One region of the Thalassospira sp. ER-Se-21-Dark genome, then DNA from elsewhere that is predicted to be linked to it. Evidence: riboswitches for the same ligand, from Rfam matches in the RefSeq annotation. Region 1 holds a riboswitch; the other holds the start of a gene.
The links. Region 1 has a riboswitch for thiamine pyrophosphate ahead of thiM (hydroxyethylthiazole kinase). Riboswitches for the same ligand answer to the same signal wherever they lie in the genome.

Region 1 (15,367 bases):
GGTTCATGATTGCGTTTCTCAATCCCAAGATCGCCCTGTTTTTTCTGGCCCTTTTCAGCCAATTTGTCTCGCCGGAGTTTGAATGGGGCGGCAAGTTCCTTCTGGCGTTTACCGCCGCTGTAATCGACGGGGCGTGGTATTGCCTTGTCGCCGTTGGGTTGTCGCACGGGGCGGTGTTGCCCTGGTTGCGCGATCACGCTGCCTGGATTGAGCGGATCATTGCCATCCTGTTTGTGCTGGTTGCGCTCCGGGTATTGTGGGGTGTTGTTGCGGCCTGAAAGCCCGCTTTTTGAATTTATGCTGAAATGAATTTCTGTCCGCGCCACCATCGCGACACAACATGGATCATCCAGATGACTGACAAGACGGCCCCACACACCAATTCTTCCGAGACGCCAACGCCGGGAAAGAATGCCGCATCGAATGCCGGGCGTGGCTTCCATCATTTGGGGGCGCATATCGGGTTTTTGCTGGCAATCCTGCTTTTGGCGGCGAACATGCGGGGGAGTATTGTCGGCCTGGGGCCGCTGGCGGAAATCATTGGTACTGATCTGTCGCTTTCAGGCACTCAGCTAGGATTGCTGACAACGCTGCCGGTGCTGAGCTTTGGCGTGCTTTCGATGTTTGCGCCGCGTCTGGGGCAGAAATTCGGTCTCGAAGCGACCCTTCTGACCATGTTGCTGTTTATCGCCATCGGGCAGGGGCTTCGCGCCAGCGGGGCGTATGATATCATGGTGGTCGGGACCATCATTTTGGGTGCTGCCATTGCGGTTCTGAACGTATTGACCCCATCACTGGTACGACGCAGTTTTCCGACCCATGTCGCACTGGTGACTGCCCTTTACACCTTCACCATGTCCAGTGGTGCGACGATCGCGGCATTTGTTTCGATCCCGATCCGAAATGCGGCGGACGGCGATTGGCGCTGGTCGCTCGGCGTTTGGGCGGTGTTTGCCGCCATTGCCTTTGTCTGCTGGCTGCCGATGTTGCGCTATCGCCATGTTGGCGCGGCCCCGGCACCGGTTACGCGTATTTCGCTTTGGAAAAATGTCGAAGCCTGGTGGCTGGCGCTGTTCTTTGGCTGTCAGTCGCTGATGTTCTATACCGGCACCGCCTGGGTCGCCAAAGTGTTCATTGATCACGGCATTTCCGAGGCCGAAGCCGCGACCCTTCTGACCCTGTTTAACGTATTTGGCATTCCCGCTGCCTTTGGCGCGCCCCTGATTTATTCGAGGATTGCCAACAAGAAACTGGCGATGCTGGTTCTTCATATTCCGTTGATCATCGCCATTCCGGGCTTTGTCTTTGCCACTACCGAGTTGCCTTATGTTTGGGCGGTTTGTATGGGCCTTGGACAAGGCAGCATGATCAGTATTGCCCTGACCCTTGTCGGCATGCGCGGGGCCGATCCGCAAACGTCTGCCCGACTGTCGGGCATGGCGCAATCAGTGGGCTATCTGTTTGCGGCCATCGGGCCGGTTTTGTTTGGGGCCTTGCATGACCTTCTGGGCGACTGGCAAGTGGCACTCTACTTCCTGTTTGTTGTTGTGGCGGTGCAACTTTGTGCAGCGATGCGTGCAGGATCGTCCGCAAAGATTGGCGCGGACTAGATCACCAGCCGCTTAACTCAATTTGGTAAGGATCAGGCAGCGGTGCCCGACGGGATGGCGCGATCATCCTGTTCGGTGCGGCATGTTGCAATCAGCCAGTCGCGAAATGCGCGGACCGCAAAATTGTTTTCCTTTTCCTTGGGATAAACCACGTAATAGGCGTGCTGGTTGGGGATGGAGACATCAAACGGTGCGACCAGGCGCCCGCTTTCAAGTTCTTCACGCACCAGAAATTCCGGCAGCAGTGCCAGCCCAAGTCCCGCCACAGCGGCCTGAATGACCATGTGGAAATGCTCAAACCGGGGACCAGCCAGTTCATCGACCACGGCAACGCCGGTGGCCGCCAGCCAGTCCTGCCAGGCACGCGGGCGAGTGGAATGCTGCAACAAAGTACAGTTGCGCACCCGTTCGCGTGCAATCGGCAGATCGTCATTTTCCTTAAGCAGCTTGGGCGCACAGACTGCAATCAGGGTTTCGCCCATCAAACGGTGCGTCACGCAGCCCGGCAGGTTGTCTTCACCAAAATGAATGGCGATATCGATACCCTCGCGGTCGAAATTGAACTCCCGCGTCTGGGTAATGAGATTGAGTTGAATGTCCGGCCAGGTTGCCTTGAAATCACCAAGGCGCGGCACAAGCCAGCGCGCCCCAAAGGTCGGGAGCGTCCCGACATTGAGCATCCCGCCTGCATCGGAATAGGCCATGACCTGCAAGGTGGCGGCCTCTGCTCGATCGAGAAGGTCACGGACCTGTGCGGCATAGGCTTCGCCGGCTGCGGTCAGTTTCAGGCGTTTCTTCACGCGGCGAAAAAGATCCCGCCCGAGATATTCCTCAAGCGCACGGATCTGACGGCTGATTGCGCTTTGCGTGACATTCAGTTCCTCTGCCGCGCGGGTGAAAGACAGATGGCGGGCCGAACTTTCAAAGAATTGCAGGGCGGTAAGGGATGGCAGGACGCGACGCATGGCAAAACCAGTTCATAACAAAACGGAATGATATGGTGCGAATATATCGTTTGTTTGCTGTGCAGCCAAGGCGTACGGTTTTAAACGGTTCAAAGCCCCCTCGCGCCACCCCAAGAGGCGTTTGGGCTGAAAGCCATCTGCGCTGGAATGCTGTTACTTTGGAATGTTTTGGAAGGATGGCTCCCCCTTTCATTCGGATAACGGGTTCCAGCGCACCATCGCAAAATGCCGGTTCATCAATGGCCGGAAAGCAACAATTTGCATCGGGTAGAAGGCAAGAATGGGTTCTGTTGACGAAAATTATGATGTGATCATCGTCGGTGGTGCGGTTATCGGCAGTTCCATCGCATGGCATCTGACCGGTCGTGATGATTTCAAGGGCCGGGTTCTGGTGATTGAAAAAGACTCGACCTATGAGTTCTGTTCGACAGCGCTTTCGGCGGCCTCAATCCGCCAACAATTCTCGACCCCGATCAATATTGAAATGTCGGCCTATGGCATTCAGTTCCTGCGCAATCTGAACCGCGATCTTGATCCCGACGTCGACATTGCCCTGCATGAAAAGGGCTATCTCATTCTGGCAACCGATCAGGGCCGCGATATCCTGCGCCAAAACCACGCAACGCAGACCGAGTTTGGCGGTGACATCGTCTGGATGGAACCTGATGACCTTGCCGTGAAATACCCGTGGATGAATACATCCGATCTGGCGGCTGGTTGCTGGGGACGCACGGGAGAAGGCTGGTTTGATGCCTATTGCCTGATGCAGTCATTCCGCAAACAGGCCCGCCGTCGCGGTGCCGAATACATTGACGGCGAAGTCGTCGATGTCATGCGGGATGGTGATCAGGTCACCGGTGTGGTTCTGAAAGACGGTCGTCGTTTCGGCTGTGGCCAGCTTGTCAATGCGGCGGGCACGGGTGGGTCAAAGGTTGCCCGGATGGCGGGTCTTGAAATTCCGGTCGAGCCACGCAAACGCTGCATCTTTGTATTCAACTGCCGGGACGCGGAAGACATCAGCGCATCCTGCCCGATGCTGATTGATCCAAGCGGACTTTATGTCCGTCCGGAAGGCGAGTTCTTTATTACCGGCATTGCCCCACCCAAGGATCGCGATCCGGAATGCTGGGATTTCGACGTCGATCACAGCCTGTTTGACGACATCATCTGGCCGGGCCTGTATGAGCGGTGTGAACGGTTTGAGGCGATCAAGGTCGTCAATGCCTGGGCGGGTCATTATTCCTATAACCTGCTGGATCAGAACGCGATTTTGGGCCGCCATACGGATGTTAAAAACTTCATATTTGCCAACGGGTTCTCGGGCCATGGGCTGCAACAAAGCCCGGCGGTTGGCCGTGGCATTGCCGAACTGATCGCAACAAACGGCTATGAAACCCTTGATCTGTCGGTGTTTGGCTATGAGCGCATTCGCGACAATGCGCCGGTGCTTGAACTGAACGTTATTTAAATCAACATCAAAAAGGTCGGAGCAGCCCCACATGCCCCGTGACGAAAACACCAAACCAGCCCAGGACAGCACGCAGATGCGCGACCGCGCAATCGCGTCGGTATCGGCCGGCGTGCGCAATGTGCATCCGGTCTATCTTGATCGCGCGCTCAATGCCGAGGCATGGGATGTCGAAGGCAAACGCTATATCGATTTCATTGGCGGGATCGGTGTTTTGACTGTCGGGCATCGCAATCCGGTGGTGATGGAACGCGTTGCTGCTCAGTGCGAACGGTTTACCCACAGCTGCTATAATGCCCTGCCGCATGAACCCTATGTCGCGGTAACGGAGTGGCTGGCAGCAAACTGCCCGATTGAAGGTCCCGCAAAATCAATGCTGACCAATTCCGGGGCAGAGGCGATGGAAAACGCGCTGAAGCTTGCGCGCGCCTTTACCGGTCACACCGGGGTGATCGCCTTTGAGGGCGGCTTCCATGGCAGGACGCTTGCGACCCTTGCCCTGACGGGCAAAACCAAACCCTATAAAACCGGGCTTGGTCCATTGCCGGGGCCGGTTTGGCATCTGCCATATCCTTGCCCCGAAACCGGTGTATCGGTTGATGATGCGATGGCCGCCATCGCCAAGCTGTTTGCTGTTTCCGCCGATCCGGCGTCGGTCGGGGCGGTGGTGATTGAACCCGTTCAGGGCGAAGGCGGTTTTCGTGCTGCGGATGGCGCGTTTCTTGTCGCCCTGCGCCGCCTGTGTGATGAAAACGGCATGGTTCTGATTGCCGATGAAATCCAGTCGGGTTTTGCCCGGACGGGTAAGATGTTTGCCGTTGAGCATGCCGGCGTTGCGCCCGATATCCTTGTCATGGGCAAGGGCATTGGCGGGGGCTTTCCGCTGGCCGCAATCACCGGTGCCGAGGATGTCATGAATGCGTTGGCCCCGGGCGGGCTTGGCGGCACCTATTCCGGCAATCCGGTGGCGTGCGCGGCAGCGACCGGCGTGTTTGAGGTTTTGGAAACCGACAAGCTGACCGCCCGTGCCAAGCAGCTCGGTGAAAAATACGCCACCCATATCGCATGGTTGCGCGATCTGCCCGGTGGGCATGTGATCGGCAACATGCGCGGGATCGGGGCAATGCGTGCCTTTGAATTGATTGCAGGTGACGGCAAGCCGTCACCCAAACGTCTGCAATGCTTGTTGCAACTGGCCCGTGATAACGGGCTATTGTTAATGCCAAGTGGCGAACACGCCAATGTGGTGCGCCTGCTGGCACCTTTGACCATTCCGTTTGATCAGGTTGATGAGGCCTTTGCCATCATCGCCAAACTGCTGCCCAAGGTAGCCGATATCAAGGATTGAACAGAGATCGAATTTGCCGGTGATCCGCGCCGGAAAGTTTAAAACGAAGGGAGTTTTACTGTGAGCTACAAATCCATTCTGACCGAACTTGGTCTGTCCGAAGCAGAGATTGCCAACGGCACCCTCAGTGTCCAGACCCCGGTTGACGGTTCGGAATTCGCAAGTGTCACCGAAACCACCCCGGCCGAGATGACAGATGTCATCGGCAATGCCAAAAAGGCATTTGGCGCATGGCGTCAGGTTCCCGGTCCGCGTCGCGGCGAGCTGGTGCGTCTTCTGGGTGAAGAACTGCGTGCAGCCAAGGAGCCGCTGGGCCGTCTTGTGTCGCTTGAATGCGGCAAGATCTATCAGGAAGGTCTTGGCGAAGTTCAGGAAATGATCGATATCTGCGACTTCGCGCTTGGCCTGTCGCGTCAGCTTTACGGTCTGACCATCGCGTCCGAACGTCCGGGGCACAAGATGATGGAAAACTGGCATCCGCTGGGTGTTGTTGGCCTGATTACCGCGTTCAACTTCCCGGTTGCGCCGTGGGCATGGAACACCGCCCTAGCACTGGCTTGTGGCAATGCTGTGATCTGGAAACCGTCGGAAAAGACCCCGGTCACAGCCCTTGCGTGCCAGAAGATCCTCGAAAAGGCGATTGCCAAATTCGGTGATGCACCGGCCAACCTGCATCAGGTTGTTGTTGGTGATCGTGAAATCGGTGAAATCATGACCGACAGCCGTGACGTCGCGCTGATTTCAGCCACCGGTTCTACCCGCATGGGCCGCGAAGTTGCCCCGCGTGTTGCGCAGCGCTTTGGCCGCACCATTCTTGAGCTTGGCGGCAACAACGCCATGATCGTGACCCCGTCGGCCGATCTGGATATGACCGTGCGTGCAGTTGTGTTCTCCGCAGTTGGCACCTGTGGTCAGCGTTGCACGTCACTTCGTCGTCTGATTGTTCACAAGGACGTCAAGGATCAACTTCTGCCGAAAATCATTGCGGCTTACAAGTCGGTGAAAATTGGCGATCCGCTGGCCGATGGTGTTCTGGTTGGTCCACTGATTGATGAAGAAGCCTACACCAACATGCAGACTGCGCTTGCCAATGCCAAGAAAGACGGCGGCACCGTGCATGGCGGCGAACGTACCTTGGAATCGGAATACCCGAATGCGTTTTATGTCACCCCGTCAGTGGTTGAAATGCCGGGTCAGACCGAGACCGTGAAGCACGAGACCTTTGCACCGATCCTTTATGTCATGACCTACGAGACGCTTGAAGAAGCCATCGCGCTTCAGAATGACGTCCCGCAGGGTCTGTCGTCGTGCATCTTCTCGACCGATCTGCGTGAAACCGAACTGTTCCTGTCCTCGGTTGGTTCCGATTGCGGTATCGCCAACGTCAATATCGGCCCGTCCGGTGCGGAAATCGGTGGTGCCTTCGGTGGTGAAAAAGAAACCGGTGGCGGTCGTGAATCCGGTTCGGACGCATGGAAAGGTTATATGCGCCGCGCAACCAACACCATCAACTACTCCCGCGAGCTGCCGCTGGCTCAGGGTATTAAATTCGATATCTGATCACGCACCTGATTATGTTCGATCCAAACCCCGCCGGTTCGCTGGCGGGGTTTTTCTTTGTTTGTGTTGCGCGCACAAAAAAGCGGCCCCCGGAGGAGCCGCTTTTTGTAATTCAGTCTCAAAGCGTCGGCGGATTAGCCAGCTTTGGAGAAACGCTCTGCAACATATTCCCAGTTTACCAGGTCGTTCAGGAACGCCTTGATGTAGTCCGGGCGACGGTTGCGGTAATCGATGTAGTAGGAGTGTTCCCAAACGTCGCAACCCAGAAGCGGGGTCATGCCGTGAACCAGCGGGTTTTCAGCATTGGGGGTGCCAGAAACGACCAGTTTGCCTGACTTGTTCATCGACAGCCACGCCCAGCCGGAACCAAACTGGCCAACACCGGCGGTGGTGAAGGCTTCTTTGAAAGCATCAACCGAGCCGAAGTCTTCGACGATTTTCTTTTCGAGTTCGCCCGGGATGTTGCCACCGCCATTCGGCTTCATCATGTTCCAGAACTCGATGTGGTTCCAGTGCTGACCGACCTGGTTGAACAGCTTGGCCTTGTCCTTGTCGCCATAGGTTGCAACGACGAGTTCCTCAAGCGACTTGCCTTCAAGACCGCTGCCTTCGAGCAGTTTGTTGCCGGTTTCGACATAAGCATTGTGGTGCTTGTCGTGGTGGAACTCGAGGGTTTCAGCCGACATATACGGGTCAAGCGCGTCGTATGCGTACGGAAGTGCTGGGAGTTCAAGTGCCATGATACAGTTCCTCGACTTTCATTATTAATCTGTGCGGTAACGCAACATATCCCTTTTTGCGCCGTCGATAAAAGTGAAAATCCCGTGCAACATCTTGGAAACCTTTGTTGCAGGGCCGACTTGCGCATCCGGGTCGTTACCCGTGCTACTTTATCTAGCACGCACGAGCGTTTATGCAACGCATCGCCACATTACCTTTGAATGGTTCGATATATGATGAACATTCAGGCCATCAAAACGTTCCCGGATTTTCCGGAAAAATTTGAACGGTTTGGGTCTTGGCGCAGGCGGGATGCCTACTCTTTGTAGAGTCCTACCATCTTCTGGCTTTCGTCGCCATTTGTCAGTGTGACATCGTAGTCGCCGCGTTCAAGCGACGAGATGTCAATCTTGCACGGGAACCGGACGCAATCGCGCCTGATGGCGATGGTGCCATCCGGGTGGCGCAGCGTCACTTCACCCCGGACCATTTCGGAATGGATGGTAACGCTGTCGGTGGTCGGTTTGGGTGCGACCTTGATTGCAGCCAGCCCGGCTGTCGTGATCGTCATAAGCCCAATCAGGGCAATGGCAACCGGCTTACTACGCAGAGATCTCAGCATGGCTTCCTCGCGCGGTTGTTCTTGGTTGATGCCTGATAACTTGCGCTACGAAGCCGAAAAATTAACGGCGCAAATGGGGCATTTCCGTGCCGGTCATTGTTATTTGGGCGCAACAGCCATGCGTTTTGCGCCCCATAACAGCCCTGATCATTGCAGATCGGAACCACGAAAGCCCAAGGTTACTGCGACAGATAAGCCCGCGCTGATTTGAGTTTTTGGGCAATATATGCGGCGGCCTGTTTTGGATCGGGCTGCCCACAAATCGCCGAGACAACGGCAATGCCGTCAGCACCGCTTTCAAGTGCCGGCAGGGCGTGTTCGCCCTTAAGCCCGCCAATCGCAACCGATGGCAGGCCGACCATCCGCACCAGCTTTTCAAGCCCGTCAAAGCCGATCGCCGGTTTATGGTCGGGCTTGGTTGCGGTGGCAAATATCGGTCCGATACCGACATAATCGACAATGCTGTGGTCCACCTTTTGCGCGACATCTTCGCTTTCAATCGACAGGCCGATGATTTTGTCCGGGCCAAGGCGGTCGCGGGCAATTTGCGATGGCAGATCATCCTGACCGACATGCAGGCCATGTGCGCCAATGGCAATGGCGGCATCAATGTCGTCATTCACGATCAGTGGTATGTTGGTGCCTTCCATCGCCTTCATCAATTCCCGACCAACGCGAATGAGGCCCTCGGTCCCGGCCTTTTTATCGCGCAGCTGAATGAGGGTGGCACCGCCTGCAATCGCGGCCATCGTGGTTTCCACCATCGAATGGTCGCGACACAGATCGGTATCAAGCACGAGATAAAGCGATAGATCAAACGACTTCATTGAACATTGACCTGAAGGTTCTTGGCATAAGTCGCGCCATCAAGGCGATGCAGGCCATCGATAAAGGCGGTCATGAAGGATGCTGGGCCGTTTGCCGTTTTGGCGGCGATTTCACCCGCCACGGCAAAATTGCCAAGGGCGGCAATGGTGGCTTCAAACGCCTGATCGGGTGCAACCGCAAGATAGGCGCCAACAAGTGCGGTCAGCGAACAGCCTGTGGCGGTGATTTTCGGCATCAGGTCCGAACCACCGGCAATGCGTACCGAGCGCGAGCCATCGGTGACGAAATCCACTTCGCCAGTGACGGCAACAACAGCACTTTGCGCGCTGGCAAGGTTGCGTGCGGCTTCTTCAGCCTGTTCGACCGGATCGCCACTATCGACCCCCTGACCGGCACTTTGACCGCCACCAAGGGCAATGATTTCCGATGCGTTACCGCGAATGACCGTGGGTTTGAGTTTCAAAAGCGTTGCCACAGTGTCCCGGCGATAGCCGGTGGCAAAATGCGCTACCGGATCAAGCACCCAGGGCTTGCCAGCTTTATTGGCCGATCTGGCTGCTGCGATCATGCCTTCGACCCAGTTGGGCGACAGGGTGCCGATATTGACCGTCAGCGCACTGGCAATCGCGGCAAATTCGCCGGATTCTTCAGGCGTGTGAACCATCGCGGGCGAGGCACCCGCAGCCAACAGGACATTGGCGGCATAGTTCATCGCGACATAGTTTGTGATGCACTGAACCAGCGGATTGGTCGCGCGCATCCGTTCAAAAAGATCGGTCGCGGTCTGGGAAATTTCGGTCGTCATGTCGAGGCTCCAATGCAGAAACTTTGCGTATGGAGACCCAGTTCGAAGTCGGAAAGATGGAGAACGCCGTAATCCGCGTTCGCACCGTCCCTACGCCAGTATGAACTGGATCAGGTTCAAAGGGTCACTGCGCGGCAGTTTCTCAGCCCCCTTGTCGGGGCTCCCCTTGGTGAGTGCTCAACATGGGTTTTAAACTGTCTTCTGTCAATTCATCCGATCGGCATGACTGCGCAAAAGAAAAACGGCGGAATGGTATATGCCATCCCGCCGTTTCGAAGCCTTTTTGCGATAGGTTATTTGCGACGTTCCATCGCGGCCTTGAGTGCGGCGGCCATTGCACCGCCATCGCCGCCAGCGTTGCCACCGGCATTGCCACGACCTTGGCCGCCCTGATGGCGCGGGCCTGACGAATGCTGCGGACGGTTGCCGCGCGGTGCATCGCCGCGATTGTCGGCGCGCTTTTCACGCGTGGCTTCGTAATCCGGTGCGGATTTCATCGAAAGCCCGATACGTTTGCGCGGCGCATCAACTTCCATGACAGTGACCGACACAATCTGACCGGCCTTGACCACCTGACGGGGATCCTCGACGAACTTGTCTGCAAGTTGGGAAATATGAACAAGGCCATCCTGATGCACACCGATATCAACAAACGCCCCAAAGTTGGTGACGTTGGTGACCGTACCTTCAAGCTTCATGCCGGTGCGCAGATCCTTGATCTCATTCACACCCTCGGTGAATTTGGCGGTCTTGAATTCCGGGCGCGGGTCACGACCGGGTTTGTCGAGCTCGGCAATGATGTCGCGGATGGTCGGGACACCAAATGTGTCATCAGCGAAATCTTCGGGGCGGAGTGTCTTGATAAAGGCCGAATCGCCGATCAGTTCTGCCAACGGCTTGGCGGCGTTGGCACTGATTTTTTCGACCAGCGGATAGGCTTCCGGGTGCACAGCCGATGCATCAAGCGGATTGTTGGCGCCGCGAATACGCAAGAAGCCCGCACATTGCTCGAACGCCTTTGGTCCAAGACGCTCGACCTTTTTAAGATCCGCACGCGACTGGAACGCGCCGTTGGAGTCGCGATAACCGACAATATTGCGCGCCAGCGTTTCGGTCAGGCCAGCCACACGGGTCAAAAGCGGGATGGATGCGGTGTTAAGGTCCACACCGACACCGTTCACGCAATCCTCAACCACAGCATCAAGCGACCGGGCCAGTTTGGTTTCCGATACGTCGTGCTGATATTGCCCGACACCGATGGATTTCGGCTCGATCTTCACCAGTTCTGCCAGCGGGTCTTGCAGGCGGCGTGCGATGGAGGCTGCACCACGAAGCGACACATCAAGGTCGGGGAATTCTTCTGCGGCAAACTGCGATGCGGAATAAACAGACGCACCGGCTTCGTTGACGATCACCTTGGTGGCCTTGAGTGCTGGGAAGCGTTTAAGCATCTGACCGGCAAGTTCGTCGGTTTCACGTGAAAACGTCCCGTTACCAATCGCGATCAGTTCGATCTGATGGCGGGCCGCCAGTGCAGCCATGGTGTTGATCGCGCCTTCGACGTCATTGCGCGGCTGGAAGGGATAAACCGTTGCGGTATCGACCAGCTTGCCCGTGGCATCAACCACTGCAACCTTGACCCCGGTACGCACACCCGGATCAAGACCCATGGTCGCCTTTTGCCCCGCAGGGGCGGCCAGCAAAAGGTCTTTCAGGTTATCGGCAAAGACCTTGATCGCACCTTCCTCGGCGGAGTCACGAAGGGTGCCAAACAGATCAAGCTCGATTGACAACGACAGTTTGACGCGCCAGGTCCAGCGCACGGTGTCCATCAACCATTTGTCAGCGGCACGACCCTTATCGGTGATGCCAACATGGGCGGCAATCATGACCTCGGCCCGGCCCGGTTGGCCGCGCGGACGGTCTTCGTCTTCTTTGCCAAGGGTCAGTTTCAGCTGCAGGATGTCTTCATTCCGGCCCCGGAAAAGGGCCAGCGCACGATGTGACGGGCAGGTTTTGATTTTTTCGGAATGCTCGAAATAGTCCGAGAATTTTGCCCCTTCGGCCTGTTTGCCCTCGATCACGGACGCGGTGATTTCACCTTCTTTCCACAGATGGTCACGCAGCTTGGCAACAAGGTCGGCATCCTCGGCAAAGCGTTCCATCAGGATCTGGCGCGCGCCATCAAGGGCGGCCTTGGTGTCCTCAATGCCTTTTTCGGCATCAACGAATTTGGTGGCTTCGGTTTCCGGATCAAGCGTCGGGTCGTTAAACAGGCTATCGGCCAGTGGCTCCAGCCCGGCTTCGCGGGCAATCTGGGCCTTGGTGCGGCGCTTTTTCTTATAGGGCAGATATAAATCTTCGAGGCGGGTCTTGGTGTCGGCCTCGTTGATTGCGGCCTCAAGTTCCGGCGTCAGTTTTTCCTGTTCGCGGATGCTCTCAAGCACGGATGCGCGGCGTTCTTCAAGCTCGGTCAGATAGCGCAGGCGTTCTTCCAGCGTACGAAGTTGGGTGTCATCAAGCCCGCCGGTTTTTTCTTTACGGTAACGGGCGATGAACGGAACGGTGGAGCCTTCATTGAGCATCTCGATGGTGGCAATGACCTGTTCCGGACGAACCGAAAGTTCTTCGGCGATACGCTGGGGAATTGGACGCATGGTTTCTCCTTGTTTTGCTCGTATGCTTGGAATAACGGCTTTGAGCGCACTGGGAAAGAGTCTGTTTTTGCCAAAATTTTGAGCGCATCCACATCAGGATTCGCTGTTTGATTCCAAAGGCCTGAAATCACACGGCTTTGTGTGGCCTTGACAGCGGTGGCATGCGGACTTGCCGATGCCGGTCTGGGACGCTATTTCTTTGGCAAATGTGATTTATCGGGCCAAGCCCAAAGCAGGAGAAGCCGAATGGCTGGAAAGTTCCGCGAAACCGTCATTCATGAAGTTCCCAAGGAAAAGACAGAACCGCAGGCCGATACCAATGCGGCATCTGAAGAGATCGCCGGAGCAGAAGAAGCACCCAAGCTTTCGCAGGACGCGATCAATGCGCTAAATGAGGCCAAGGCCGCCAAGGAAGCCGCCGCCAAGGCGCGTGAAATTGGCGGACCCAAAGGTCCGGAACCGACCCGATTTGGCGATTGGGAAAACAAGGGCCGATGCATCGATTTCTGATTGCAGTGCGCACAAGACAGTTACGAAAAAGGCCGGAGCATCTTGCACCGGCCTTTTCTCATTTCAGGTCATCAACACGGCTGTGACTTAGGCGCCGCGGATGGCCTTGATGTTGTTGGCGTACTCGCCGGGGCCGCCTTTGAAGGTGGCGGAGCCTGCGACCAGAACGTTGGCACCGGCTTCGATCACCTTGGGCGCGATTTCCGGGTTCACGCCACCATCGACTTCAAGGTCGATATCACGGCCGGTGGCATCAATCATCTTGCGGATGCGTTTGATTTTCTCAAGCTGGCTCGGAATAAATTTCTGGCCGCCAAAGCCAGGGTTCACAGTCATGACCAGAACCAGATCGACCATGTCCATGACATATTCAATCACACTTTCCGGGGTCGACGGGTTGAGCGAGACACCAGCCTTTTTGCCCAGTGACTTGATCAGCTGCAGCGAGCGATGCAGGTGCGGGCCAGCTTCGGCGTGGATGGTGATGATGTCAGAACCGGCATTTGCAAATGCCTCGATATAGGGATCGACCGGTGCGATCATCAGATGCACGTCAAACACCTTGTCACTATGCGGGCGCAGTGCCTTGACCACGTCCGGGCCAATGGTGATGTTCGGTACATAGTGGCCATCCATCACATCGATATGGATATAGTCAGCACCGGCTTCGTCAACAGCGCGGACATCAACGCCAAGCTGGGCGAAATCGGCCGAAAGGATCGAAGGTGCAATTTTAATGTTTGACGTGGTCATGCGTCACAGGTCCTGAAGCGATATGGGATACGGGAAATTCGCGGCCTTCATACCCCAGATTGCACCCCATGTCACCCGAATGGGACTCATGGCTGTCTTGTGTGCGTCAAACTATGATCTTGTGGCTGAAAATCAGGATTTTTTGACAAGGCGGGCACAGAAAAAGCCATCCATGCCGCCAAAATCGGTCATGTGAATCGGCAGAATGCGCAATTCACCGGCATCGTTTATTGCCTCATCCCAACCACCCAGTTCGTCGGCGGTGATGGCTTTGCGTTCATAGTTCGGATGATCCGCCAGGAACGATTTGACCTGATGTTCGCCTTCTTCGGGTTGCAGCGAACAGGTGCAATAGATCAGCTCTCCCCCAACATTCAAAAGCTTGTCCGCCTGATTAAGCAGCTTGGTCTGAATGGGAAGAAGCGATTGCATCAGCTTGTCATTCTGACGCAGCAGAATGTCCGGATGGCGGCGAATGGTGCCGGTGGCTGAACAGGGCGCATCAAGCAAAACCGCATCGGCGCGTGACGTATCAGGCGCAAGATCGGTGGCATCGCCGGTTACGACAGCTGCACCAAGCGATACACGCTCTAGGTTTTCAAACACGCGTTTCAGGCGACCTTCGGATTTATCGACCGCAATTGCACTCGCACCAAGGGATGCAAGCTGCATCGTCTTGCCGCCCGGTGCGGCGCACAGGTCATAGATGGTTTTGTCCTTGTAGGCCGAAAACAGGGTTGCCGGAATGGCAGCGGCTGCGTCCTGCACCCACCAGTCGCCATCCTTGTAACCCGGAAGATCACGGATACGGCGACCCGGTTCAAGTCGCACCGATCCGGTCGGCAGGACAATGCCATCCATCTTTTCGGCCCACTCGGCGGTCTGACTGCGATCCTTGATCGACAGATCCAGCATCGCGTGGCCAAGGCTTGCCTCGGCAATGCCTTGCGCGATCTCGGCACCATAGGCCTTTTTCCAGGATCCGCGCAGCCATGCCGGGATGTTGAGCTGCCAGTCTTCGACACCTTCGGGCCATTCAAAGCCGTCACGCTGCAAGCCACGCAGAACCGCATTGATCAGTTTGGTGTATTTATGCAAACCCGCATCACGCGCGAGATTGACCGTACTGTCGACCGCACCGTAGTCAGGCGTATCCATAAAGAACAGCTGCGCCACACCAAGCCGCAAGATGTTGGTCAAGCGTGCTGCGACCCGGTCCTGTGGTGGTTGATAACGCGGGGCAAGCACGGCATCAATTTCGCCCAGATGGCGCAGCGTGGTGCCCAGCAATTGACGCAGGAAATTACGATCAAGCGACGGCAGACCATAGCCATGCTTTGACAGAAGCTCGTCCAATGTCACTTCACCGCCGCGCAATTCCTGCAGGGTTTTAAGCGCAAGCATGCGCGGATCGGGTGCCTCTACCGCCTGTTTGCGGGGGGCTTTGCGCGGGGATGGACGGGAACGACGTTCTGCCAAAGGGATATCTCCGGTTTCGGTTTATGTGCAGTAGTTAAGCGC
Region 2 (15,367 bases), on a different contig from region 1:
GGCTTGTTTCGCACTTGCGAAAAGCGTATTTTAATTCAATCTAATCAACCAACTGGCAGCAAACCGCTTATGAGCACCGCAAACACCAACGGTAAAACCGACCCGGCCGCAACCAGCGAAACACCCAAAAAGGACGATATCGCCCATCGCCCGTATGAGGATGTGCTGGCCCTGTTGCTGGGCACCATGGTGGTGTCGCTTGGCGTCACGCTCTATAGCGAAAGCATCCTTGTCACCGGCAGTACCGCCGGGGCCGCGCTTTTGATTGAACATGCCACCGGGCTGTCATTTGGCGTGATCTTCTTTGTGATCAACCTGCCGTTTTACTGGCTGGCGTATAAGCGCATGGGCAAGGCCTTCACCATCAAGACCTTCATCGCCGTTGGTCTGGTCTCGGCCTTCTCTAAGTTGACCCCCATACTGGTGGAGTTCAACACGCTCAACCCGATCTATGCCGCGGTTGCCGGGGGTGCGCTGATGGGGATTGGCCTGCTCATGCTGTTTCGCCATCGCGCCGGCCTTGGCGGGGTCAATATCCTGGCCCTCTATCTGCAGGAAAACTTCAACATCCGCGCCGGTTACTTCCAGCTCGCCGTTGATATGGTGATCCTCGTCTGCGCCTTCCTGACCCTGCCCTTCGAAAAGGTCCTGCTCTCGATCCTGGGCGCTGTCATCCTCAACCTGATCATTGCGCTGAACCACCGTCCGGGACGGTATTTGGCGGCAAGGTAATATCGCCCCGAGCAGCCGAGCTACTGATTATTTGCAGTCAAAGATTGGCTTATTGTTTGATAACTCTCATAACACGCTGTGCGGATGGCGCTCTCTTTTGCCGTTATCGGGAACCGCTGAGTAACAGCCCACAGTAATAAATTGCTGTCTATACGCGTAAGACCTAGCCCCTCTCCTGCACCAAGTATCGCCGAGCACATTTTCTTTGCTTCTGCTGGCAACGTCTGACTTGTTGCGGCTGCGACGTCCTGAAGTCTGGTATTGAACTCAGGGGAAGCCAACAGATAGCTGTAGATTGTAGTATTATCAGACAGCGGATACCCAAGAACCCGCTCAGGAGAGAGCTTAAAGTCTGCCGGAATATCCTTTACTTGAACTTGACAGGTCACTGCTTGTGAGTTGCCACTTGCAACTCTTCTTGCTGGGATGAACAAGGAGCGCGTTGGACAGTCCAATGACACATCCCAACTGCCAATTTCCATAGCGTCATTCAGACCATTGCTATCAAGATTTCTGGGCAACCTGAGTTGGACTGAAACAATGGGCGTGTCCGGCAAGAATTCATGCAACAAGCTGTCTGAAAGAACTTTCTCACTCAAGCTTTGAGAGAACAATTTACCAAGAGCGCTATCCCAGATTTTTGCTTCTTTATCTGCCGAGTTTTTCGTAAACGTTGTAAGCAAGTCGGACTCAGGAGCAATAACCTTAGTTGCCTCCCTCGCCACGTTAAGTGCACTCTGAATGATCTGGCTATCTGCACTCTTAGAACGCGCCAGCTCGACGCCAACGCTAATTTTAGAGCCTGCCCGAATGCGGACCAGTTTGTTTACGGACTGACCATAGATGTCGGTGGACCACGCTTCGCCGGTTTCGCTGTTACTAATGTGGGACATTGCGACAACCGGTACTACCGAAGAAAATGCAGGACGTTCTCCGCTGATATCCACTCTGAAGGTCAAATTGGCCGAAAGTGTCTTCCCGACAAAGAAACGCGCAATGGCGTTTCGTCTTTCGGCATCATAGTTCCGATCAACGCCTAGTCCGCTGGGGGCATTGCCAAGCGTCTTGGCTGTGACCCTAACTCGGGTATAGGTATCATCCCAGAAGTCCACAGTCTGCCCAGAAGTGTTCCTTTCAACTAGGATGTGCGGCGTAACATTCAAGACTCTCTCTTGCGCTCCCGAACTCAATTGACTTGGTACAAGTGGAGCCTGCTCAACGTTAATGGTGCTGCTGGTCGTCTCAACTGCAACGCTTGGGGGTGATGTTTCAGACGGGGCACCGGCCTCAGAAGAGACAAGTTGTGAACTACTGCAACCGGACAACAAAATGAGTGCAACCAATGGCAAACTGCGCATCCCAACAACCTCCGCTTAAGCAGGTAAAAGCAATTGCACAGCATGAATATAAAGGAAAATTAAATCAACCATAGATTGATAGATGCAGAGTGATCAGTTCTACTTTTCGCTTCCTAAAGTTTGGCGTAGGCCGCCAACTATTAAGATCGAAATCACACTTTTTCTGGAGACTACGCAACAGTCATAACTGATTGGCCAACTGCCAACCAAATTAGCCAATTCCAGATTGTTTAAATGAAGAAAAATGGCGATCCCTGCAGGACTCGAACCTGCAACCTACAGATTAGAAGTCTGTTGCTCTATCCAGTTGAGCTAAGGGACCGCTGGGTGGGGTGGTTACGAACCCCGGGGCATGGCATTGGGCGCCTGCCCGATATGATTTCAGGATTTAACGTCCCCTGTCAGACGAAACGGGGCGGAAATCCGCCCCGAGAATTGGTCAAATACCGATGGCAAGTGCCAGATCAGACGACGCGTTTGAATGCGAAGTTGTCGGCATAGGCCTTGAGCTGAAGTTTGCGCGGCTTCGGCATTTCGATGTCCGCGATCAGCTTGTGCTTGGCGGCAAACGCCTGCGCTTCTTCGAGGGTTTCGAAATACATGCGGACCTGACCTCGGGTGTCGGTCGAACCGATCCAGCCCATCAGCTGATCCGCGACCTTTTTCGCACCCGGTTCAAATTCCATGACCCAGTGCTTGGTCGCAGCCTGACCGGACTGCATGGCGTTCTTGGCAGGTTTGTAAACACGGACCTTCATCGGGACCCTCGTCTTGACCTTCGGGATAAGATGATGATGGCAGTTAAACGGGTCTCTCTAACCCCTGCTATCAGTTCATCTTTTACACCTTTTATCGTGACTTGGAAATCCCGTTGGGCATCCGAAAAACGATAAAAGGGGAAATGGTCGGGAAGGCGAGATTCGAACTCGCGACCCCCTGCTCCCAAAGCAGGTACGCTACCAGACTGCGCTACTCCCCGACGCGGATGTGGATTTAGCACCATCTTGCTGGGTGGGCAAGACCGCATTACGTGTTTTTCTCGAAAATATGACACAAAAACCGACGCAAAAACCAAAGGCCGCAGATATCACCTGCGGCCTTGCTATTGCTGATTGATTGTGTGGCGTGTCGATGGCGTGGCCTAGCGCGGCAGTCCCTCGACCTTTTCACCAACCTCAAACCCCATCCGGTCAGACGAGCCACCATTGAGTTCAAGCACAAAGCGCACAGGCCTTGGCGACGGAATGATGGTTTCCGATTGCGGCACGGTGCGTTTTTCAATACCGACAATCGTGCCGTCGGTTGCAATGAACAGCATATCAAGCGAGATAAAGGTGTTTTTCATCCACATCGAAATGTCGCGTGGTCCGCCGAAATCAAACAGCATTCCGGCGTCTTCAGCCATTTCGGTACGGAACATCAGGCCGCGTGACCTTTCTTCGGGTGTGATGGCCAGTTCAACATTGAACACTTCGCCATCAACAAGAAGACGCGACCGTTCATAACCGGTTGCCTTTGCATTCAGCCCGGCAACAACCGCCGCGCTGACAAAGCACACAACCAAAGCCATCTGAAAGAACGACTTCATACCCCATATCCTCTTAGTCTTTTGACGCGCTCCCGGACCTCGTCCCGGATGGCGCCACCCCGCCATGGATCCGCAAGCGTTGTGAACAACTCACTTGCCGGCTGTCTTCCACGACTATGCGCCCATTTTATGACACGCAGGATATTTTCCGCTGTGATGGGTAACACATCAGGTATTTCGATCCCGTTAATGGTTGCCCACACCCCGGACCAACAGCGTGCAACGCCATATGGACTATATCCTCCGCCGCCAAGAACAAGGCTTCGGGGCGCCAATCGGGTCATCGCCCCCACGACTTCCCAGATCGACTGATTGCCCAAAAGCTGTCTGGACAGTGGATCCTCTGCAAGAGTATCACATCCACATTGTAAAACAATAGCTTGGGGTGTAAAACTTAATCCAAGCGGAATCAAATATTCAAAAAGAATGAAACGCATCTCGTCATCATGCATGCCGCCCGGCATCGGAAGGTTGCGCGCCATGCCGCCTGCAATGTCATCAATTGCGCCGGTCTTGGGCCACAGGTCTTCCTGATGGATGGAGACGGTCAGAACACGTTCATCCTCGGCAAAGGCAATCTGCACCCCGTCGCCGTGATGGGCGTCAATATCAACATAAAGCACCCGGTCCAACCCGCTATCGAGCAAGGCATAAATACCCAGAACCGGATCGTTGAAGTAACAGAACCCCGATGCCCGATCGCGCAAACCGTGATGGGTGCCCCCTGCCGGATGATGAATGATCCCGCCATCCTTGATCAGGTTGGCCGCCATCACCGATGATCCGGCGGCAGTCGCCGGACGCCGGAAAATTTCCGGATAGATCGGATTGCCATTCTTGCCCAGACCAAACCGCTCCATCATCTCGACGGGCAGCGCTTGATCGCGCTCGGCCTGCATGACGGCGGCGATATAGTCCGGGTCATGGAACCGCGCGAGCTGGTCGGGCGTTGCCACCGGCCCTGTCAAATAGGTGGTTTCATCCACCCAGCCCAGCGCATGCACCATATCAACCACCAGCGATACACGCGGGATCGCCAGCGGATGCTTGGGACCATAGCTTGAGCCACGATAAATCTCGGCCGCAATCATGCGCGGGGCAGGACCGGCAATACGGTGGTCAGGTATCTCGTCTGAAAGGATCACAATGGCACGCAAGGCAGATTTGGTTGCAGTGCCGAAAGCATTGACCGTTTCATGATGCTCTTTCAAGTTCTGTTTTGTGCAATTCCAGGCTCAGGACCTAGGGCCTTGCACTTATGATCCGGATGCTTTTGGGCTAAACACCTGATTTCATCGACATAACCGGTTGCAAGGCAATTGACGGGCACCCTGACTTCTCGCAATCTGCGAACACTGCCAAATCGCCCTTGCTGTCACCGACCTGAAAGGCTGTGCCGTGCCATCGCCCCGCCGCATTCGTTACCGCCGCCTTGTCAGGGTGGCGATTGTTCTGTTTGTGCTGCTTGTTGCTGTTCCCGGAAGTCTTGCACTAATCGGATTGTCTGACTTTGATATCAGCAACCGCCCGACTGAACAGATCAGCTTTGCACACGAAGATGCTGTTCTGTCTGGCAGCCTGATCTTGCCAGATGCGCAGCATACAGGCCCGATTGCCCTTCTGCTTCATGGCGATGGTCCGCAGGACCGCTTTGCGGGCGATGGCTATTTACCCCTGATCAATGCCCTGCTCGATCGCGGGATCGGCATTTACAGCTGGGACAAGGCCGGCGTCGGCGAAAGCACGGGAAACTGGCGTTCGCAATCGATGAATGACCGCGCAAACGAAGCCGTTGCGGCGTATGACGCAATCAAAACGGCCCATCCCGGAAGCCGACAGCAAATCGGCTTTATCGGTTTTTCCCAGGCGGGCTGGGTGTTCCCCAAAGCGTCGCGGATGATCCCGGACAATGCCTTTAACGTCATCATTGGCGGGGCGGTGAACTGGCAAGACCAGGGTGATTTTTATACACGCCAACGCCTGCTGGCAGGTGGCGCAACAAAAACCGATATCACCCGTCAGCTCGAACGCAACCACGTCCGGGACACCGTGATCTTTGCGCCCGATGCAAGTTACGAAACCTACCTTGCAAATACCAATGATCCGTCACCGATGGCATCGGACCGGTTCGGATTTGTAAAACGCAATATTGCATCTGACGCAAAAGCCGACCTGGCACAGATTGAAACACCAACACTTGCCATGTGGGGGCATGATGATCTGAATGTGGATGCAAAATCCGATGCGGACATCTATCGCGATATCCTGATCGGTCGACATCCTGAAAATGAGGTGGTTGTCATCCCCGATGCCACGCACGGGCTGCTTAGAAGCAATTTGTTTAACTACCAACTCATTAGCGAGATGCCGACATCCCGCCAAATGCTTTATGTCGCCCTTGGCCGGTATGCCTATGCGCCCGGTACGTTTGACAAGATCGCAGGCTGGATCAAGCAGGTGGTTGCCCGCCCCTAACCCGACGCCCGAAGATCAAATTGCAGGGTGATTGACGCTTCGACCCCGTACGGATGACGCAAGGAACCAATGTAACCTATGCTGCGCAATTTGGATCACATCAGGACACACTTGCGCGTGGCCGAATGATCTTGCCACTTTTGCGCTGTTCAAAAAGATGCGCGATCCAGCCTGCCATGCGCCCAACGGCAAAAATACCAAGCCCTGCCCCCTTCGGCAGACAAAGTTCGCGTTCAATCAAGGCCAATCCGAAATCAAGACTGGGATTCTGCCCGGTATTTTGCGCGACCTCATTTGCAATCCGCGCCCAGAAGGCATCGCCAGTCTGACCACAGGCCTGCATGAGTGCACGGGTTCGCGGATCGCCATCGGGATAGAGCGGATGACCAAATCCCGGCGGCACATAATCGGGATCAATCTTGCCACCAGCTTTTTCGACCTGATCCATCCATGCCCGACATCTCGGTGTCAGGCCGCCATGACGCGCACCCGACAGGGTCGACAACCCCGCCATCAGGGATGCCGGTATGGTTGCCCCGGCCGATGCCGCAACACGCACGGTATAGGCCGATGCATTAAGCTCGTGATCGGCACAAAGTACGAGGGCCCGACGCAACAGGTCCGGCGCATTTTCATGATCTGTCCATGCATTTGCCAAAACCAGATGGATCGGGCTTTTCCCGTCGTCTGAGACTCCGGCTGCGGCCAAGGCGCCAAGCCGAACAATCCGTGCCGCGCTCGGACGACCATCACCACGGGGCGATCCGGTCATAAGCTCAGCCAGCATCGCCACCATACGCTGCAGCGCCAGATCATGTTTGGCCGGAACAAAGTCCGGCACGGCATTCAACACAGGATCGCATCGAAGCCCGGCCAAAAGACCGGCTGCGTCCTCAAGCGTCATTGTGCGGGACAGTTCGACGGCGTTTTGACCGCGATAGTAAAACTGCCCATCGGCAATGCGGGTGATGTCCGACATTAGGATCGGCTCCCCCCAATCAATGGTCGAGGCCGCAACAGATTGCCGTGACCGTCCACGTCGTTTGCGATCATGCAGTTTGGCGACATCGCGCCGGTCATACAGGCTTTTGCGTGCATCACCCGGATGGGCAACAGCACGCACAATCCCCCTACTGACATAGGCGTAAAGCGTATCGCGCGATATGCCGACCTGCGCGCACACATCCGCTGCCGACAATGTGCAGAATGATCCGTCATCGAATTTTTTCATATTGATTATCTTGATCAAGATTGACGGTTTGTCCAGTCCGGCATGATGCTTTGGTCATTACTGGTTCCGCCCCTTGATAAAGGAAACGCCATCATGCCCAACTGTTTCACACCCCAGATCGCCAATGCCCTTGGCCTATCTGAAACACCTGAAATCACGACCATCGGCACAGATGCCTTACCGTCCTATTTCGCAGTCACCGAACTCGCCTGTGCAAGCATCGGGATGGCCGCCGCGACGATTTCAAACTGGCGCGCCCTTGAAACCGGATCAGACGCCCCGATAACGGTTGATCAGCGACTGGCGTCGAAATGGTTTAATATGACAATCCGCCCTCAAGGCTGGACATTGCCAAACGTCTGGGACCCGCTGGCGGGCGACTATCGAACGCGTGACGGGTGGATCCGGTTACATACCAACGCGCCACATCACCGCGCGGCGGCACTTTCTGTTCTGGGCGATTACGAAACCCGCGATGATCTGGCGATGGCTGTGCTGGACTGGCAAAGTGATATGCTTGAAAACGAAATTGTCGCGGCGAATGGCTGTGCCGCAACCATGCATAGCCTTGCGGAATGGCAGGCACATCCGCAAGGAATATCGATCGCCACCGATCCACTGATCTGCTGGGACCAGCACGCAAACACCAATTTCACCCCCGCGTCAATTGACCCGGCCCGCCCGCTGCGTGGCATCCGCGTTCTTGATCTGACCCGTATCTTGGCCGGCCCAGTCGCCGGGCGTTTTCTGGCAGCATTTGGTGCGGATGTGTTGCGCATCGACCCGCCAGGCTGGGATGAAGGTGCGGTCATTCCCGAAGTCACACTCGGCAAACGCTGTGCGGGACTTGATCTGCGGGACCGGGAAGACCGCAAGCTATTTGAAGAACTGATTAGCGGTGCTGACATCTTGCTGCATGGCTATCGCCCTGACGCCCTGCCTGAATTGGGGTATGACGCCAAAACGCTGCGTGCCATTAACCCGGCGCTGATTGATGTGACGCTGTCTGCCTATGGCTGGACCGGACCGTGGGCCAAACGACGCGGGTTTGACAGCCTTGTGCAAATGAGCTGCGGCATTGCCGATTGGGGGATGACACATTCAGGTTCTAAAAAGCCCCTACCGCTTCCGGTACAGGCGCTTGATCACGCGACGGGATATTTGATGGCGGCCAGCGCAGTTCACGCCCTGATCCGCCGCGCCGCCCATGGCGAGGTCACAACCGCCCGCCACTCATTGGCCCGAACAGCACATATGTTAAGCAAGACAGCAACGCCTGACTGCATTGGCATGATCACCGCGGAAACAGATGCCGATACTGCCCCAGATATGGAAGACACAGACTGTGGCCCGGCGCGACGCATCGCCTTTCCGGTCAGTATAGCAGGAACACCGCATCATTGGGATCATCCGGCGGGAAAGCTGCATCGTCATGGCGCGCACTGGTAAGCTGTGATCAGGATCAAGTCCAAGAACTGTTACAAAACTTGACGGCAGCGATTTGTCTGCGCATAGTCCCCTGATCTCCGGGGGGGCCGATCGTAAATCGGCTGAGAGGTTCGGTGTTGCCGAACGACCCTTTGAACCTGAACCGGTTAAGACCGGCGTAGGAAGGATCGAATGCGCAGCACAGAACACGCGCCCCAGATGGCGCAAAACAATCCAACCAGATTTGATATTGCGCTCCGTGCGGCCCGCGTGGCTTTCAACGGCGCCGATATTTTCCATGATCTTGACCTGACCTTGCAGGCGGGCAGTTTTACCTGTCTGCTCGGTCCAAGTGGTGTCGGCAAAAGCACGCTTTTGCGCTATTTCGCAGGCCTCGTCGAAGGCGATGTTAGCGGTACCATCACCTGTTCGGACAAGATCGCGCTTAACGGTCGGGTTGCCTATATGGCGCAACAGGACCTGCTCTTGCCATGGCGCAGTGTTCTTGAAAATGTCGTACTCGGTGCTGTTCTCCGCGATGAAAAACCCGATTATGAGAAAGCCTCACATTTACTGACCGAAGTCGGATTGCGTGATGCGGCAGACCTGCGCCCGGCTGAACTGTCTGGTGGCATGAAACAGCGTGCGGCCCTTGCCCGCACATTGATGGAAGATCGCCCGGTCGTTTTGATGGACGAACCGTTCTCGGCGCTTGATCCGCTCAATCGTCTGCGTTTGCAGGAACTGGCCGCACGGGTTCTGCGCGGCAAGACGGTGTTGCTTGTGACCCACGACCCGCTTGAGGCATTGCGCCTTGGCGATCGCGTTCATGTCCTGACCGGCAGCCCGGCACAATTGCAAGATGCCATCACGCCCAAGGGCCAAAGCCCGCGCAACATTGCCGACCCCGAAATCCTGGCACAGCAGGCCGAACTGCTCGGCCAACTCGGTGCCGAGCGGTCGGAGGGCGCGGCATGAGCACCCAAAACAATCCTCATACCAATAAAGCACTGTCGGAGCACCGCTGGCTGATCCTTGCGCGGCCGCTGATTATTATCTTTGCGCTGATTGCCACCTGGCAGATGCTGGTGATTGTAACCGGTGCACCGAAATACATGCTGCCACCGCCAGCTGACGTTTGGCATACCCTAGTCGCGCGTCATGCCGTCCTGCTTGATCATGCGAAATACACCATTGCTGAAACCGTGATCGGCCTGTTTGCCGGTGCCGCCCTTGGCACGCTGGCCGCGATCCCGATGGCGCTGTTTTCGCCGGTGCGTTTCTGGCTGATGCCGATCCTGTTGGTATCGCAGGCCATTCCGTTCTTTGCCCTGGCGCCGCTTCTGGTTCTCTGGCTTGGCTTTGGTCTGGCATCCAAAATCGCCATGGCCGCATTGATCATTTTCTTCCCGGTGACGGTTGCGTTCTTTGATGGCCTGTCACGGACGGAAACCGGCTGGCTTGATCTGGCGCGCACCATGGGGGCAAGTCGTTGGCGACTTTTGACCAATATCCGATTGCCCGCAGCCCTGCCCGCCTTTGCATCGGGTTTTCGGGTCGCCACCGCCGTTGCCCCGATCGGGGCGGTGATTGGCGAATGGGTCGGGTCCAGTCACGGGCTGGGTTATCTGATGCTGCATGCCAATGCGCGGGTTCAGATCGATATGGTTTTTGCCTGTCTTCTGATCCTTTGCGCGTTTTCGATCACGCAATATTTCATTGTCGATCGCGTGCTGCGCGCGGCCCTGCCCTGGCAACCCGACAGCCTGAAACCGGTTCGGTAAGACACGACACGCCTGCCTGTTTGGCAGCTTCTTAAATCTTCATACTATTTATTTGGCGCATCTTACGGAGGTTCATCCATGTCACGCCTTAAATCCATGATCACCGCGACCGCACTGGGCGCACTTGTTCTTGGAACGTCTTCAACCGCCTTTGCGGCGGACAAGCTGGTCATACTTCTTGACTGGTTTGTGAACCCCGATCACGCACCGCTGATTGTTGCCAAGGAAAAGGGCTTTTTTGCCAATCATGATCTGGATGTCGAACTGATCGAACCATCCGATCCGTCGGCCCCGCCGCGCCTTGTTGCTGCCGGTCAGGGCGATGTTGCCGTGAACTATCAGCCACAGCTTCATGTTCAGGCCGCAGAAGGCCTGCCCCTGACCCGTATCGGGACACTGGTTGCCACCCCGCTTAACAGCCTGATCGTCCTTGAAGACGGCCCGATCAAGGAAATCGCCGATCTGAAAGGCAAGAAAATCGGTTATTCCCTGGCCGGCTTCGAGGATGCGCTTCTTGGTACCATGCTGGGCAATCATGGGGTTTCGATTGACGATGTTGAGCTGATCAATGTGAACTTCTCGCTTTCGCCGTCGCTATATTCCGGTCAGGTGGATGCGATCATTGGCGGCTATCGCAATTTCGAGCTCAACCAGATGGAAATCGAAGGCAAACCGGGCAAGGCATTTTATGTCGAGGAAGAGGGCGTCCCGCCCTATGACGAGTTGATCCTGACCGTGCGTAACGACAAGGTCGATGACCCGCGTTATGCCCGCATGCTGGCCGCCCTTGAAGAAGGTGTTCAGTACCTGATCAACCATCCTGATGACAGCTGGCAGGCCTTTATTGCCGCCTATCCGAACCTTGATGATGAACTCAATATCAAGGCATGGGCCGATACCCTGCCACGCTTTGCACTGCGTCCGGCCGCCCTTGATAAGGCGCGCTATGCCCGCTTTGCCGATTACATGGTCAAACAGGGGTTGATCACCGAAACCCCGGCGCTTGAAACCTATGCAACCGTGATCGAATAAAATTCAGTCCCCCCTGCTTTCGCAAGGCTCGCCCCAGCAACTGCGAAAGCATTGGTCTGCACCCCGCATGGGCAGACCAGCAAGAAAGGCCGGAATGTGTGTCCCGCGTTCCGGCCTTTCGCTTGCGCAGGTCAAATTCCCAGTTACCATATGGTCACCCGTACAAAAAGCAGAATGGCGACCACATTCAAACCGGATCAGGACCCAAAAGTGCCGCAGCAAACAAAACCAGCCCATCACACCGATAGCGGCTTTGAAAACCGTCACCCCCTGCCCGATCCGGTCAAACGGTCGTTCTGGCATTTCCTGAAACGGCGCTATTTCGGTGATTACAACTGGCCGAAGGCCAAGCATCAGGTCGGTAAAATCCCGACCGAAACACCTGATCATGACGCCATCCACAACCCGGACCCGAGCCGCCTGCAAGTCACATGGGTCGGCCATGCCACGGTTCTGGTGCAATATAGCGGGCTTAATATCCTGACCGATCCGGTGTTTTCCGACCGTGCATCACCGTTCAAGCGACTTGGTCCGAAACGCTATACCCGACCGGGCCTTGCCATCGACCAGTTGCCCAAGCTTGATCTGGTGTTGCTGTCGCATAATCACTATGACCATTTCGACCTGGCCAGCCTGACGCACCTTGGCAACGCGCCGGGTTATGTCTTGCCGCTGAAGAATGGTGCACTTCTGGAAAAGGCGGGCATTCGTGCTGATCGTTATGTCGAACTGGATTGGGATGAAAGCCATCATCACGATGATCTGAAAATCACCCACGTGCCATCGAACCACTGGTCAAGCCGCACCACCAAGGACCGCAAGGAAATGCTGTGGGGTGGCTATATCCTTGAGTTCGGCGATGGCTATCGGTTCTATTTTGTCGGCGATACCGGCTGGAACGAAGCCCTGTTTACGGAAATGGGCGCGATCCACGGCGGGATTGATTTTGGCTTGATCCCCATCGGGGCCTATGACCCGCGCGACTTCATGCGCAATGCACATTGCAACCCCGAAGAAGCCATTCAGATCATGCAGAAAATGGGCGTCAAACAGGCGCTTGCCATTCATTGGGGGACGTTTGTTCTGACGTCTGAGCCGGTGGATGAGCCGCCGGTCCGGTTGGCCGCGGCCCGTAAGGATAGCGGGATTGCAGATGGCGATTTCGTTGCCCCACCAATCGGCGCCACCCGGTTCTTTGATGGCAAAGCCGCACCCGCATCGACAACCACGCAAAAGGTCGAGCATACGGCGTCTGGCTCATAGCAGCCCTATCAAGTTCGGTTTGGTGGTTTTTCAAACTGCATGCTAAGCATCAATGATTGCGTCACAAAACCGTAACATTGGTCGCCCCGCCATGAGTTTGACTGTCTTTCTTGCTGTAATGGGTGCTGCCCTGATGCACGCCGTGTGGAATGCACTGGTCAAGGGCGGCTCGGACAAATTGATGAACATGACGGCAATCGTGCTGGGCCATACGCCGATTGTACTGACCCTGTTGCCGTTTGTTGACCTTCCTGCCCCCGAAAGCTGGCCTTATCTGCTGACCTCCGTCGGGCTTCATATCGGCTATCAGTTGTTTCTGATCCTGGCGTATCGTTTGGGCGATCTCAGCCAGGTTTATCCGATAGCACGCGGGTCTTCGCCGCTGATTGTTGCGGCAGTGTCCGCGTTGATCATGGGGGTTACCCTGCATGTCAGTGAGTGGCTGGCGATTGTAATCATCGGGGTCGGCATCATCAGCATGTGCATAACGCGACAAGCCGATGGCCTGCGTAACCGCAATGCTGCCCTTGCCGCGATCATCACGGGTTGTTTCATCAGCAGCTATTCACTGGTAGATGGCACCGGTGCAAGGCTGGCTGGAACGGCGCTTGGCTATTACAGCTATCAGACGATTGGCAACGTTGTGATCTTTGCCGTGATCGTGACCTTCATGCGCCCGCGCATCCTTGCCGATATCGCGCGATCTGGAAAAAAGGTCTTTGCGATTGGCGGCACCGCATCCTTTGCGGCCTATGCCACTGTGATGTGGGCCTTTACACAGGCGCCGATCCCGCTTGTGGTCGCCCTTCGCGAAACCGGCATTGTCTTTGCCCTTCTGATCGGGGTGTTCTTCATGGGCGAGAAGCTTAATCTTGTGAAGCTGTCCTCAACCATGATGACGCTGGGCGGGGCGATTATCCTGCGTCTGGCACGCAGCCTGTAACCGCCCTTGCCCAATATCAGTTTCAGAACACGCGATCAGACCCGTGTCCGCGGAACACGGCGGGTGCTGTCTTCGAACCGGGCAAGTTCCATGCCCTTTAGCGTGATGGATGGTTGCCCTGTGGTGATCCAGTCGGCCAGCACCTTGCCCACCACCGGCCCCATGGCAAACCCATGGCCCGAGAAGCCAGATGCGACAAAGAAATGCCTGGGGTTGTCGAACTGATCGATCACCGGCACGGCATCCGGGGTGACATCAATGTCCCCCGCCCAGGTATCGACGATGCCGACTTTCTTGATCTGTGGCAGGACCTTTTGCAGATTACGCATCGCGTTTTTAACCCGCACCTCATACGGCTGTGCCTGATTGGTGCGTCGCCCGATCATGGGTTGCCGTGATGCATCCGATCCCGGCAGGCGATCCACCAGATCATCAAAGAACCGCTTGTTAAAGTGGAACTTGAAGGTCGCCCAGTTATCAAACAGTCCCGGCATGAAATCACGGGCATACTTGAACCGGCCCAGTGTCAAATCAATGTCGGTCATGAATTCATCGGCGATATTCATCGACCCATCTGCGCGTTGACGAAACGCCAGACCAGCCGCCAGTGTGCCCGCGGCCGAGATATCAGGCACGGGTGTGGTACGGATCACCGTCCCGCGTGTGGTTTGCTGCGGCAAACGCCGCCCGAACTTGGCGACGAATTTATGCGTCGCAGCCCCGGCAGCACAGATGACGTATTTGCATTTGATTTCGCCCTGTTCGGACACCACCGAACTGATCGCGCCGGCCTCTGTTTCAATCGAAAGCGCGCCGCAGCCCTCGGCAATCACAGCACCCAATTCACTGGCGCGCTTGGCAATTGCCGGGGCTGCCTTTTTCGGTTCGGCCTGCCCGTCTGAGGGCGTGTAGATCCCGCCAACACCCGGTGTTGTGATCCCCGGTGTCAGTTTTTCGACCCCCTTGGGGTCAAGGACCTGGGTTTCGATGCCAAAGTGTTTGGTGTCGTTAATCCAGCCTTCGAATTCCGACATTTCCTTGTCATCGCGGGCAACAAACAGCACCCCGCCCTGACGCCATTCCAGATCGGCATTCAGTTCCTTTTCAAGACCTTGCCAGATCTTGTTGCATTCAATCATTAATGGCAGTTCAACCGGGTCACGCCCCTGTTGGCGGACAAAACCCCAGGCACGACCGGACTGGTGTGACGCGATGGTATCCTTTTCCAGAAGCACGACTTTCATGCCGGCCTTGGTCAGGTAATAGGCGCAAGATGACCCGTGAATGCCGCCGCCGATGACAACGACGTCGCATTCCTTTGGCAGGGTGATTTTGGGATAATTCGTCATGTGGGGACCTAAGGTCAGGAGTGGTTAATTTGGTTCGAATAGTCGCTCAGATTTGTGCGGATACGCGGAGCCAAACCGATGGAAGATATTTATCTTTCAAGGTTTTGCAACAAAGTAGCCCGTGCAAATCTGAGCGATCCGAAGGACAGAATTTATATTTGCAAACTCCGACGTCAAACCCCTT

Region 2: another riboswitch for thiamine pyrophosphate. It lies ahead of FHI25_RS09610 (ABC transporter ATP-binding protein); the one in region 1 lies ahead of thiM (hydroxyethylthiazole kinase).

What each region holds. Positions count from the first base shown of each region.
Region 1 covers NZ_VDEZ01000001.1:1,085,194-1,100,560, reverse strand. The annotation lists gene FHI25_RS04990 (LysE family translocator) at 1-278, shown strand, start outside; gene FHI25_RS04985 (MFS transporter) at 354-1,610, shown strand; gene gcvA (transcriptional regulator GcvA) at 1,643-2,575, opposite strand; gene FHI25_RS04975 (FAD-dependent oxidoreductase) at 2,856-4,043, shown strand; gene FHI25_RS04970 (aminotransferase class III-fold pyridoxal phosphate-dependent enzyme) at 4,075-5,391, shown strand; gene FHI25_RS04965 (aldehyde dehydrogenase family protein) at 5,452-6,951, shown strand; gene FHI25_RS04960 (superoxide dismutase) at 7,086-7,691, opposite strand; gene FHI25_RS04955 (hypothetical protein) at 7,988-8,293, opposite strand; gene thiE (thiamine phosphate synthase) at 8,473-9,120, opposite strand; gene thiM (hydroxyethylthiazole kinase) at 9,117-9,926, opposite strand; TPP riboswitch at 9,997-10,103, opposite strand; gene FHI25_RS04940 (Tex family protein) at 10,220-12,583, opposite strand; gene FHI25_RS04935 (succinate dehydrogenase assembly factor 4) at 12,830-13,093, shown strand; gene rpe (ribulose-phosphate 3-epimerase) at 13,181-13,846, opposite strand; gene FHI25_RS04925 (transcription antitermination factor NusB) at 13,979-15,325, opposite strand.
Region 2 covers NZ_VDEZ01000002.1:418,084-433,450, reverse strand. The annotation lists gene FHI25_RS09660 (YitT family protein) at 70-732, shown strand; gene FHI25_RS09655 (hypothetical protein) at 753-2,090, opposite strand; tRNA gene FHI25_RS09650 (tRNA-Arg) at 2,336-2,412, opposite strand; gene FHI25_RS09645 (ETC complex I subunit) at 2,555-2,848, opposite strand; tRNA gene FHI25_RS09640 (tRNA-Pro) at 2,993-3,069, opposite strand; gene FHI25_RS09635 (DUF192 domain-containing protein) at 3,232-3,678, opposite strand; gene FHI25_RS09630 (acetoin utilization protein AcuC) at 3,675-4,889, opposite strand; gene FHI25_RS09625 (alpha/beta hydrolase) at 5,077-6,153, shown strand; gene FHI25_RS09620 (citrate synthase) at 6,254-7,384, opposite strand; gene FHI25_RS09615 (CoA transferase) at 7,478-8,833, shown strand; TPP riboswitch at 8,903-9,014, shown strand; gene FHI25_RS09610 (ABC transporter ATP-binding protein) at 9,005-9,790, shown strand; gene FHI25_RS09605 (ABC transporter permease) at 9,787-10,596, shown strand; gene FHI25_RS09600 (ABC transporter substrate-binding protein) at 10,675-11,628, shown strand; gene FHI25_RS09595 (MBL fold metallo-hydrolase) at 11,839-12,891, shown strand; gene FHI25_RS09590 (hypothetical protein) at 12,983-13,834, shown strand; gene FHI25_RS09585 (FAD-binding oxidoreductase) at 13,870-15,183, opposite strand.